4 regions of the Paenibacillus sp. PK1-4R genome follow, and region 2 is predicted to be linked to each of the others. Evidence: riboswitches for the same ligand, from Rfam matches in the RefSeq annotation. Region 2 holds a riboswitch; each other region holds the start of a gene.
What was found. A riboswitch is a leader RNA that binds a small molecule or an ion and turns the genes downstream of it on or off. The one in region 2 is predicted to bind cyclic di-AMP.

Region 1 (3,137 bases), 1.6 Mb from region 2:
CGAGGACCGCGAGGACATGATTCAGCGTGCTGTGGATGCAGGAGTTGGTCGCATGATCAACATTGGCTTTAACCGGGAGACGATTCCAACTACGATGAAACTCGCTGAAACATATGACTTTATCTATGCAGCTGTAGGGTGGCATCCAGTAGATGCGATCACTATGCAGGAGGGTGATTTGGAGTGGATTGCATCTTTATGCAAGCATGAAAAAGTGGTTGCGATCGGTGAGATTGGATTGGATTATCACTGGGATACTTCACCGAAGGAAATACAGCATCGCGTATTACGACAACAAATTGCTTTGGCTCGTGAAGTGAACATGCCAATTGTCATTCATAATCGGGATGCACATGAGGATATCATAAGAATTTTGCGTGAAGAGAAAGCGAGTGAAGTTGGTGGTGTGATGCACTCGTTCTCGGGCAGCTGGGAAACAGCGAAAAGTTGTCTCGATATGGGCTTCCATCTCTCCTTCGGAGGACCGATCACATTCAAAAATGCAAAGCAGCCCAAAGAGGTACTGGAGAAGGTTCCTATGGACCGGTTTTTCATTGAAACAGATGCTCCATATTTGACACCTCACCCTTATCGTGGGAAACGAAATGAGACAGCGCATGTACGTCTGGTTGCAGAGGCAGCTGCGGAAATTAAAGGCATTTCGGTGGAGGAAATTGCTGCAATAACAACCAAAAATGCCATGGAACGATTTGGAATTCGTTAAAAAAACGAGCAAATGAGGTGAAAAAGGCAGGTAAGCGGAGTTAATTTGCCCTTTGATTCAAATAAATCAAGAATATTACAATATTTTAACCAAATATTCAGAAAAACGTACTTGATCAACGCTTTACAACATGCATCAAAACAGGATATCATCTTTTCAGTGAATTGTTGTGCGGAAAATTGGACAGATGTTCGGGGGATGAACAAAGGGACACTTTCCGATGAAACAACATTACTTTCATGAATCAGTCTCGCTGAGTCTCCGTTAACGGAGAGCGGGGGAACCAATAGGGCTTAAACATCGGTGTATTTGGCCGATGCGCAACGTTCGCTGACCCAAAAGCAGCGAAGGGAACTGCGAAGCCGTATTTGATTTCTTCTTTGGGTCTCGGGGTGAATTCAAGGGCGTCCGCCATGAGCGGGTGACCCAAGATAGGGCGGCTCTCTTTCGCCCGAACCCGACAGCTAACCTCGCAAGCGGAAAAAGAGAGGCAACCTCGTGCATGAATTTCCGATATTCAAAATCATTCGGAAGCCACGAAAGAGTTCCTCTTACACTCTTTCTTTGGCTTTTTTGTTTTTGAATAAAAGAAATATTGTCATCATACGGTAGGTATTCAGGAGGATGACATCATGTTGCGAAGATTGATTCATGGTGCAGAACCGGATTATGTTGGTCCGATCTGTGTTCTGTAGAAAATTTGGTATAGTCACGTCAAAGACATCATGCATTACTTTAGACGGCGAGGCTATGAAGGAGGACGGAGAAGTGGGCACATTCCAACCAGAAGAGACCCATGAGTCACGATCATCCAGTAAGTCTTTCGCGTTGCGGTGGAAGCATGAGAACATGCGTCAAATGGCATTGATCGCGATTTTCTCAATTGCGCTTACAATCATGATCTTGTTAGTCGTTTACGGTCAGGCCGGGAAACAAATTTCACTGGTTATTGATGGCAAGGCTCAGGTGGTAGAGACTCGTACAGGAATGCTTCAGGAAATGCTGGAGGAGCAGTCGATCACAGTCAGCCCTCACGATAAGGTATCCATGTCCATGAATGGGGCGATTACAGATGGAGACCGAATCGTTATTGAGCGGGCCGTTCCAGTTAACATTACGGCAGACGGAGACACCAAGACTCTGTATACAACCGATTCATCGGTAGAAGATGCAATTCAAAAATCAGGTATTCAAGTTGAGAGTAATGATAAAGTGTATCCGGCGCTTGGCACTGCGATCAAAGCGGAGATGAAGATCCGTGTAGTGCGCGTAACAAAGCGTACAGTGGATGTAGAGCAACCGATCGCTTACAAAGTCATTAAAACGGCTGACCCTAGCTTGTACAAAGGGGATAACCGTGTCGTTGTGAACGGCAAAGAAGGCACAATTGTGCAGCATATCGAAAAGGTATTTCAGGATGGAGAATTGGTCTCCAAAAAAATGGTCGGCAAATCTGTCGCGAATAATCGTGTAGATAAAGTGATCGCTGTCGGCACCAAAGCAAAACCGGTCGTGAAAGAACCTGAGATTCAGACCGTATCGGCTCAAACGTCAACAACCAAAAAGGCTACAACAACGAACTCGAAGAAAACATCTGCCTCGGGCAGCAAAGTGATTACCGTATCCGGGACTTCTTTTAAATACTCCAAAGTACTTAAAAATGTATCCATGACTGCCTACTCTTCCGAAGAGCCGGGCATTGGTACTAAAACAGCTTCCGGTACTCGTGTAACGGAAGGGCGCACCATTGCGGTTGATCCCAAAGTCATTCCAATTGGCTGGTGGGTATATATCGAAGGTCTGGGATTCCGTCGTGCGGAAGATACAGGCGGTGCCATTAAAGGCAACAAAATTGATGTATATTATGACAGTGTGAAGCATGCCCTGAATTTTGGACGTAAGAAAGGCAAGACGGTCTACGTGATCGGTCCGGTGAAGCCGGAAGCGAACTAAAATCGTTTTACTTTGAAATGGGAATGCTATAAAATAGTTGCATGAATGATTCATGCGGAATATGCGGCGGAGGAGTCTGAATTCAGTCTCCCCCGCCGTTTGGCAGAGAAGAGGATATTCCTCTTCTTTTTGCGTTAGAAAGGAAGAAATGGAACATGATAAAAGAAGTCATTGTGGTGGAAGGCCGTGACGATACGGTAGCCATCCGTCGGGCCGTTGAAGCCGATACAATAGAAACAGGTGGATCAGCCATCAACCAACGCATTCTGAAGCGGATTGCGCTTGCTCAGGAGAGACGGGGAGTCATTGTACTGACAGATCCGGATCATGCTGGCGAACGCATTCGTAAAATTATTGCGAATAAGGTCCCTGGCTGTAAACATGCCTTCATTCCGGAGGCCGATGCAACACGCAAAGGTGACATTGGGGTGGAGAATGCCTCACCTGAGGCGATCCGTCA
Region 2 (3,137 bases):
AGTTATCATCCCATAAATGTCCGCTTTTTGTCAATAGTATCAGTTGAATTTAATGTATTTAAATCTGGAATTCAATATTTGTGTTATTTTATATAACATTTAAAGTTAAATATCTGCGAAGTCTAGGGAGGACTAGATATAAATGAATCAATAAGATCAGCTCAATCCGGAAAGGAGGGGATCAAATCTAATGTATGCAGTTCAAGGGTAAAGATGACGAGATTATGCGATTTTTGATGAAAATGCCTAGCTGAAAAAGAAGTATTAAAAAATACTTTACTTTTGGTTCTGAACCCGGTATAATCAATTCTGTTGCCGATTATTTACGACATGCGGTCGTGGTGGAATGGCAGACACGCTATCTTGAGGGGGTAGTGGGCGTATGCCCGTGGAGGTTCGAGTCCTCTCGACCGCATCATATGAACGATTAAAAAGAAGCTTTCCATTAATGGAAGGCTTCTTTTTTTGTCTTTTTGAACAGTTTGACATCAAAGTTGATAAAAAAGGCCATCCATTACCGGGGCAATGCTGCTCTACCTTCCGGCTACGGGTGGCCAATGTATTATTTTTGCAGCAAGTTCTTGATATCTTCTTCAATCTTGTCCGGTGTTGTTTTGGGAGCATAACGTTTAATTACCTGTCCGTTCTGATCCACAAGGAATTTGGTGAAATTCCATTTGATTGCTTTGGAGCCGAGCAGGCCAGGAGCTTCTGTGCTAAGGTGCTGGAAGAGAGGGTGAGCGCTTGAGCCGTTCACATCAATTTTCTCAAACATAGGGAAGCTCACGCCATAATTCATCTGACAGAACTCGGCGATATCGTCGGAAGATCCTTTTTCCTGGGCAAACTGGTTGCTTGGAAAACCAAGGACTTCAAATGGCGCATCCTTGAACTTGTCTTGCAATTCTTGCAGACCTTTGAATTGAGGTGTAAGGCCGCATGAGCTTGCAGTATTCACAATCAGTAACACTTTGTCACGGTAGTCGGACATTTCAACTTCTTGACCGCGAAGGGTATTCACTTTGTAATCGTAGACTGTCATCTAAATCGCCTCCATGATATCATCTGATACCTCTTATTATATTGGTTACAATTAAATAATGCAAAACTAATATGGTGTTAAATGAATCAAAAGAGGCAAGTTGTGCAGAATGCGTGAATGAAATGCGTAGTGATTTTCGTCAGAGTGAGAATTAGATAGATTTAAAGAGAAGGATAGAGTATGACCTTGTTGTAAGCGCTATTATATGTGAGTATTGCCGAAAATCTGTCGATTCGGTGATCTGTGCGGACTTTACACCGACATGGCGCGGGTGTATGATTCATAACGTAATTTCAATTTAAACTAAATTGTACCTGAAAAACGAAACAAACGATAATATCGCTCGATCTTATTTTAAGATATACGAACGATGTTTTAATCGCTGAGTTTCCATTCATTGATGAGTGGGAAACGGGGGAACCAACAGAATGCGCTGTCCAGGACAGTAGGCATTCATGGGGTGAATTTTCCGGTGACAGCCGGAAATAGGGCGACTCTCGCGCCCGAATCCGTCAGCTAACCTCGTAAGCGTTAAAGGGAGAGGCAACAAGCCGTACGCTGGTTCATGGCGTTTTCGCCATGGGTTCTTTAAGAAGCGTTCGGGAGGCCTTGGTCCCCCACGCTTCTTTTTTGTTGTCTTTTCACGCCAAGGGAGGAACGAATGATGGATACTGAGATGATCTTAGTGACTGCTCCAAATGAAGCAGGACGCAAATTTATCAAATTGCTGATGTACAAAAAAATGCCGTTTGCCGTTCTAACCAACAGTGCAGGGGAAGAGCGCAGACTCCGTAGAATCGGAGTAGAACATGTCATTCGCATGAATACGGCTGCAGCTCAAAAATGGTTTTTGCCGCAGGGCAGCGTAGGCAACGTGTTTATTTTCGAGAACAGCCTGAATCTGACCTGTCGTTATTTACAGATCTGCCGTTCATGGACATCGAAATCCCTGTGCGTCATTACAGAGCAGAGTCATCCTAAGGGCATCTATCGGGGCATGGGCGCAGACCGGATTGTATATTCGCTCAATGGGGAAGTTGGCTTTCTCCTCAATGGGTAATGCCATAGCTTGTGATTGCTCAGGTGTAAGGTGCCTGTTATAATTGAATGTATCGATAAACGGAAATTTGAGGAGACTCATGCATGATGGTGAGTCTTCTTTTTTATGGTTTTAAAGGTAGTTCAAGACTTTTTGAACACGAACTTTTAGATTTGGATCAGGAATCACCTGTGGCTTACAAGGAGGAATTGGCGTGCCGGATGTAGGTGGATTGAAATGGTTGTTTTTTGATGTTGGAGATACGCTGGTGGATGAATGGGAGCCGGTTGATGATATTATCGGACAGTTCGTCCGTGAAGCCTGTGCTTTGGGATATCCGGTAAAGATTGAGGCGGTACGCGAACTGTTCGCGAACTGTTACCGAAAATATGAGCAATGGCCTATGAGAGTGGCGATTCACACATTCGTTGAAGACGAGGGACACCAGAAACAGATTCAGGACAAGCTGAAGTTTCAAAAAGATCTTGAACGTCCTTTTCCTTCAGCGGATTCCGTTCTTCAGCAGTTGTCACGGTATTATCGTATTGGCATTATTGCCAATCAGAGTCCTGGAACGGAAGAAAGACTGGAGAGCTACGGCTTGCGGAAGTATGTTGATGTTCTGGCGTGTTCGGCTGAAGAAGGAGTGTCCAAGCCAGACCCTGAGTTATACGCTGTGGCCTTGAAGCAGGCCGGTTGTGAACCGGAGGAAGCCGTCATGATCGGCGATCGGATCGATAACGACATTATACCTGCTCGGAAGCTGGGCATGCGTACAATTCGGATTATGCAGGGTTACGGAAGATTCCAGCCAGACCGATCGGATGACGAACGTGCGGATTGGACTGTTAATTCATTGGATGAACTCCTGCCATTACTGGTGCCCAATCAGGATTAGATAATTGTTTATTAGAGTTTAGCGTTTTATTATAAAAGGAAACATGTTGCTGTATTGCAACAATAAAGGCTGATCAACTTGGGTATAGAATACCGCAGTTGATCAGCCTTTTTAGTATTTAGTCGATAAGAACGAGATTAGAATAACCGAATCGTCTG
Region 3 (3,137 bases), 2.4 Mb from region 2:
AACAAATCACAAAATATTTTCCAAGTATTCTGGGAGTACAAAAGTTTCTATGCTACAGGAGTAGGATACACACTTCTGTTGTCCGCACTGGGTGTTATTTTCGGGGTAATTATCGGATTAATCATCTGTTTGTTCCGTTTGCATGACGCTGCAATCTTGCGCTGGATCGGTACTGCTTACGTTGAAGTGATTCGTGGCACACCGATGCTGGTACAATTAATGATTATTTACTATGGTTTTTCCCTGAGCTTTGGCATTAACTTTACTGCACTTCAGGCAGGTATCATTACACTTTCAATCAATAGTGGTGCATATCTGGCGGAGATTTTCCGTGCAGGTATCCAAGGTGTGGATCGTGGTCAGTTGGAGGCAGCGCGTTCCCTCGGAATGGGCAGAGGTGCAGCAATGCGTTACATTATATTGCCACAAGCCTTCAAAGCTGTATTACCAGCGATCGGTAATGAATTTATAACTATCATCAAAGAATCCTCCATTATCTCAGTTATCGGTATGGTGGATATTATGTATCAGGCAAGTGTAGTCAAAAACATTACGTATCAAGGCTTGAGTCCATTTTTGATTGCAGCAGCCATCTACTTTGTAATGACGTTCATTTTGTCCAAGCTGCTGGGACGACTGGAAAGGAAGTTGAGTGCAAGTGATAGACGTTAGACAATTACACAAATCTTATGGAAATAACGATGTGCTTAAAGGCATTAACGTGACAATTGGCAAAGGTGAGGTTGTCGTAGTCATCGGCCCTTCCGGTTCAGGTAAAAGTACTTTCTTACGTTGTCTGAATCTGTTGGAACAGCCTACCTCGGGTGAGATTGATTTTGAAGGCGTGTCAATCACTGATCCGAAGCACAACATTAATGCAACTCGGGAAAAAATGGGCATGGTGTTCCAGCATTTCAACCTGTTCCCACACAAAACGGTACAGCAAAACATCACGATTGCTCCAATTAAAGTGAAGAAACAATCCACTCAGGAAGCGGAGAAAATTGCTGCTGATCTGCTTAACACCGTGGGCTTGTACGATAAAAAAGATACATTCCCGAATCAGCTGTCTGGTGGACAGAAGCAGCGGATCGCCATTGCTAGAGCATTGGCCATGCAGCCGCATGTGATGCTGTTTGACGAGCCTACTTCGGCACTGGACCCCGAGATGGTCGGTGAAGTGTTGGATGTCATGAAACGTCTTGCAGAAGGCGGGATGACGATGGTCATCGTAACACATGAGATGGGTTTTGCACGTGAAGTGGGAGACCGGATCCTGTTCATGGATGGCGGGGTTATTGTAGAAGAGGGAACACCTGATGAGGTGTTTGGAGCACCAAAAAATTCACGTACACGTGATTTTCTTGCGAAAGTACTCTAAACGAAGTGATCAAATAGCGTTACTGACTTCGAGTCGGTAACGCTATTTTTTATGGATAATAATCACGTATGAATTCGAAAAAGTAACTATTCTGTTACCAAATGTAAAGTATCGGATCTCCCAACTTTTCTAAAGTATCCAGTATTCTTAATTATGCTTACATGCTAAAAAACCATTTGGTAAGAATTACTACAAGTTCAGGTTACAAAATTGTGATATATTGAACTCTGCCGAAACTTCCGGACAGGGAGTGCGGGGGATGTAACGATGCAGATTGTGCAGGGGGAAGATCTACAGCACACTGCTTGGGGTGAATTAGGGGTACATAACGTTTTAAATGTAATGAAGAACCTATAGGGTGGGCTCCTCATCCGAATCCGACAACTAACTTCGCAGGCACAATGAGGGAGGAAGACCATGATTAACAAGAAACGTATAGCCAAAACAGCAGTAGCATTATTGACAACAGCAATGCTCATTCAAGCCGTTCCGGCTCACGCCGATTCAGTTCATGTGGCCAAAGAAGGGGATACCTTCTACACCTTATCAAAACAATATGGAGTAGCAATGAACACGTTGGTTAAAGCAAATAACGACATTTCACCTTACAATATTTATGGTGGTTTGAAAATTACGATTCCCGGTAAGGCAAACAATGTAGCTGCCGCGGCGACGGAGAGCAAGACCCAAGCCAAAACGGTTACTACAGCAAGCTTGGACGTTAACGCAGATAACAAAGTGGTTCAAGCCTGGGGTAAAACATTTGATTACAGCAAAGCTGTGAACGTGAAAGCAACGGCATACTCTGCAGATCCGTCTGAAAATGGAGGATGGGGTGCAGTCGATTATTTCGGAAATGACCTTGAACTGGGTACGATTGCAGTTGATCCAAGTGTAATTCCACTCGGAACCAAAGTACTGGTAACTGGTCACAGCCATCCAGGATTGCCAAAACAGGCTTTTGTAGCCACAGCGCGTGATGTGGGCGGTGCAATCAAGGGTCACCGGATTGATATCTTTATCCCGGGTAGCAAACAGTCCGTAAGCACATTTGGTTTCCAGGATATCGAGCTGTACATTCTTAAGTAGAAAGTAAATTACATCTAACGAATTCAAACAGGGTGTCTGCCAGTCGCTAATTTGCGATTGAACAGCACCCTTTTAATATTGCATTATTTGCTATCACGGTCATCTTAATCTTTGGCCTTTGGCAATCCCAACATCTCGTCCAAGGTGACCAGTTCATATCCCCGGTTACGCAGTTCTTCAATTATTTCAGGCAATGCCTCAATCGTACCGTTCAGGTTAGATCCCACACCGCCTCCTGCATGTTGCAAAACGATGGAGCCAGGTTTCACGGCAGATAGGATGTTATCCTTCACCTCTTCCTTGGAGAGGCCTTTCCAGTCCAGTGAGTCAACGTTCCAGTTTACAATGCTATAGTGTTGTCTAGCAGCCCATTGCAGCTGTTCTTCATTAATGTCTCCATAAGGCGGCCGAATTATCTTGGGCGTATATCCCGCCAAATGTCGAATAATATCCCCGGTATGTAAAATTTGTTTGCGAAAGGCATTCATCGACAGCTTACTGAATTCAGGATGATTGTAGCTGTGATTACCAACCATATGCCCTTCCTTAACGATGCGTTTCACCAGATCCGGATGTTTCTCAGCACGACTACCCACGATGAAGAATGTAGCTCTGACATTGTATTTCTTCAATACATCCAGCACTTGTGGAGTAAACCGTGGATCAG
Region 4 (3,137 bases), 1.5 Mb from region 2:
GGGCTTCAAGCCGCTTGGGGTCTGTCGTTCGTATGTATCTTGGGTGACAAATCCACTCTTCAGATAGACTTGAATGGCACGAGCATTCCAAGTGAGTACTTCCAGATCAATCTCGTTCGTGGGATTTCGGCGAATGGCTTCCTGTACAATGGCAGTGACAAAAGCTGTCCCTTGACCCTGACCACACAGCTCTGGATGCATGCCAAGGCCAATCCGGGTTACCCCTTCAAGTGGGAAGTATTGAGCAAACCCACATATACGATCGTTCTGATCCAGGACGATCGCATATTGCTCCTGCCGCAGCTGTGCATCTCCGAATTCCACTTCCAGAGCTTTCATCTGGTCCCAGGGGAGCCAGCTGTAGATATTGTAAGGCGGGTCATACTGCCAACTGCAGATAAGCTCCGCATGTTCTTCTCGCATGGGTACAACGTGAAACGTCACAGGGGTTTCCTTCATACACCTGCATGCTCCTTTCCTTGAAACAGAACTCTTTGTCCACTCTACAAAAGAGATGTTCATTTAGCAAGTCTTCCTTCTCAAGAAAAAAAATGAAACAAAAGTTCCGGTAATTCCGTTTATATTATAACGGGATGGGTAAAAACATCATAAGGGCACGGACGAACGAACGCAAAATGAACCTGTTGATGTCGCAGGATATGCCCTGAGTATAACTTGCAACATGCATAAGGATTGAAGCACAAAAAAACCGCCGGATACATTCCTGCGGAGAATGTATCCGGCGGTTCTGTTATGCTTCTTGCTTCGTTCCAGTATGGTTAATGGTTACAGCATCATGTTGCTCAGCTTGTCCCTAGTCAAGGGCCAGTGATTCATATGCGTCCGTGCTCATAATCCGTTTCGCGCCAACATAACGATTGGCCCAATAGCTTTCACTCAATGCACTGATCGTAACGCCTTTGGAAGAAGAGGAGTGTGCGAACTTTCCATCCCCTACAAAGATTCCTACATGTGATACGCCTTTACCTGTTGTATTAAAGAACACCAGATCGCCAGCTCTCATTTCCATGCGTGATACGGAATCGCCCATGTCGAATTGGGAACTGGATTGGCGTGCCAAATCAATACCCAACTTGTCGAATACATACCGTGTAAATCCGGAGCAGTCAAAGCCGTTAAGCGTTGTTCCCCCACTTTTGTATGTAGTTCCCATTGCTGAATCAATTACTGTGTCCATCTTTGAATCTGCGAATGCGCTACCTGCACCAAGCGATAAAGCGAATGTGATGCTAAGTACAGCTGCGGTTAATTTCTTCTTGAACAAGAGATATTCCCCTTCCAACGCCTGCGAGGTTAGCTTAAGGATTCGGTTGAAGGTCCCCTATGATCCCTCTGTAGCAAGATCAATTCACCCATAACTGGTTCCCCCGCTTCCCAGGTGCCAGGAATTTGGCTATGCTAGTTATGCACCTGCGAAATCAAGAAATGACGATTTAATTTTAAGTAGTTACAAATATGAATGTAAAGATTACAAAGTTGTTACTAAAAACTCACTGCGATTATTGTAACAGAGGAGTACGGCTTTGGCAACGTTTAGCAACAAATTTAGCAAAAAAAACCTCGACCTTTGACGGGGAAAGGTTGAGGTTTGCCTATTTATAAGTACATATTAGGCCGTGAGTTTAACATACGATGGTAACAATTTTTAAACTATCTGCTCTCACCTTTGGATATTTTGGACTGCCATAATCGGAAATGGCTGCATATTTTCCACAGACTTAATAGACATCTAGCAAGTGGATACGTCTGTTGTAGTATAAGTCCGGTAAGTCCCGTTAATAACCATGAGGCTGAAGTGAATGACCCAAAGACGAGCAGGTGTACTCCGCCCAGCAGGAGTGCAATGCCGATTACAGCGATGAGATGACGCAGTGCAATCCAGAGTGCTTTGAGAATACCGTGAGCCCCGCCTTCTCCTTCTGGTGCCGACACACCGAACTGCATGTAGAGTATGGCATGGTGGATGATCCAACCATATACAATCCAGGCAGCAACATAAGGTATACCAGGCAAAAGTAATTGAAGGGAATGAAATCCGTCCATGAGAATCGAGTAGAGCTTCGGTAAGAGCCAGTAGGCGGGCAGAAGTATCAATAAAGTACGTATGGTGTGGAGCAGTAGCATCGGTTTCCACAGATTTTTGATTCCGCGGACAAAGGGGATGCGCTCTTCTGTAGAATTAAAGTGCTGAAGTGAGTAGAGCAGTCCTGCCTGAATGAGGGGGCTGATCAACATGCGAACCAGCAGCATGCCCCCTAGAATCCACAGATAACGATGAACCTCCGGATGAGTAGACAGGTTAAGTTGACTTTCCATTTTAAACAAAAGTGTACTCAGCTCCCCGGCATCAGAATCTGGATAGCGCAGGAGTAGGGGGATGACCGCCGATTGTACCATTCGATAGAAGAAATATCCCCAAATGAGCTGATAGAGAAATAAGAGTGCGGCAATGAACATATGCTGACGGACGAGAAACCAGCCTTCACGTATTTTTGCTTTCACCGTTTCCACCTCACCATGACAGACCTCCGAATATGGCTTCTATTAGTTTGGTTACACTCATGTTCCAGCGGGACTTCGTCCGCTCATCCAGTCCGGATTTCAGGAAATTGTTCATATGGCGGTTCTCCAGCACGATCGAGTACAGGGGATCGGTCATGGCCCAGGATACGGGGGATGTGTGAGTTAATTTATAGGTGATGCGATCTTCTTTGCCATTCCATTGCTTGGTGAGGATATGTCCGTCTTCAAAAGCAATGCGAACAGGAACGGCGTTGTAATCACTCCCTTTTTTTGCGATCGTCACGGATGACTCGTACAATGTTTGACCGTCTTTCTGTACGGGCGTAACACGAATCTTCTCTACAGCAAAGTCAGCCATCCCGTTACCATAGACATATTGATCAAAATAATCAGACCAGGAAGTGCGGGTCACTTGTTCCACAACGTTCTGAAAATCAGCCGAAGTGGGATGTTTGAAGCGGTACTTCTTCACATAGGTAGAGAGAATGCGTTCCATCGTTTTCGCCCCGACTTGATGTTCGATCCCAAGCAATACAAGCTTGCCACGTGTATAGACATTGGCTGCATACTCATTCTGTGAATCAAACTTCCAA

Region 1: another riboswitch for cyclic di-AMP. It lies ahead of QNO02_RS00150 (resuscitation-promoting factor); the one in region 2 lies ahead of QNO02_RS06960 (HAD family hydrolase).
Region 3: another riboswitch for cyclic di-AMP. It lies ahead of QNO02_RS17415 (3D domain-containing protein); the one in region 2 lies ahead of QNO02_RS06960 (HAD family hydrolase).
Region 4: another riboswitch for cyclic di-AMP. It lies ahead of QNO02_RS00525 (C40 family peptidase); the one in region 2 lies ahead of QNO02_RS06960 (HAD family hydrolase).

What each region holds. Positions count from the first base shown of each region.
Region 1 is NZ_CP126535.1:32,076-35,212, forward strand. Features, by position in the region: gene QNO02_RS00145 (TatD family hydrolase) at 1-724, shown strand, start outside; cyclic di-AMP (ydaO/yuaA leader) riboswitch at 966-1,219, shown strand; gene QNO02_RS00150 (resuscitation-promoting factor) at 1,493-2,677, shown strand; gene rnmV (ribonuclease M5) at 2,833-3,137, shown strand, end outside.
Region 2 is NZ_CP126535.1:1,654,562-1,657,698, forward strand. Features, by position in the region: tRNA gene QNO02_RS06950 (tRNA-Leu) at 333-415, shown strand; gene QNO02_RS06955 (glutathione peroxidase) at 563-1,042, opposite strand; cyclic di-AMP (ydaO/yuaA leader) riboswitch at 1,413-1,588, shown strand; gene QNO02_RS06960 (HAD family hydrolase) at 1,704-2,102, shown strand; gene QNO02_RS06965 (HAD family hydrolase) at 2,296-2,979, shown strand; gene QNO02_RS06970 (Nramp family divalent metal transporter) at 3,117-3,137, opposite strand, start outside.
Region 3 is NZ_CP126535.1:4,027,005-4,030,141, reverse strand. Features, by position in the region: gene QNO02_RS17425 (ABC transporter substrate-binding protein/permease) at 1-672, shown strand, start outside; gene QNO02_RS17420 (amino acid ABC transporter ATP-binding protein) at 659-1,381, shown strand; cyclic di-AMP (ydaO/yuaA leader) riboswitch at 1,600-1,796, shown strand; gene QNO02_RS17415 (3D domain-containing protein) at 1,799-2,470, shown strand; gene QNO02_RS17410 (polysaccharide deacetylase family protein) at 2,575-3,137, opposite strand, start outside.
Region 4 is NZ_CP126535.1:108,869-112,005, forward strand. Features, by position in the region: gene QNO02_RS00520 (GNAT family N-acetyltransferase) at 1-459, opposite strand, end outside; gene QNO02_RS00525 (C40 family peptidase) at 815-1,285, opposite strand; cyclic di-AMP (ydaO/yuaA leader) riboswitch at 1,289-1,426, opposite strand; gene QNO02_RS00530 (hypothetical protein) at 1,672-2,523, opposite strand; gene QNO02_RS00535 (M1 family metallopeptidase) at 2,534-3,137, opposite strand, start outside.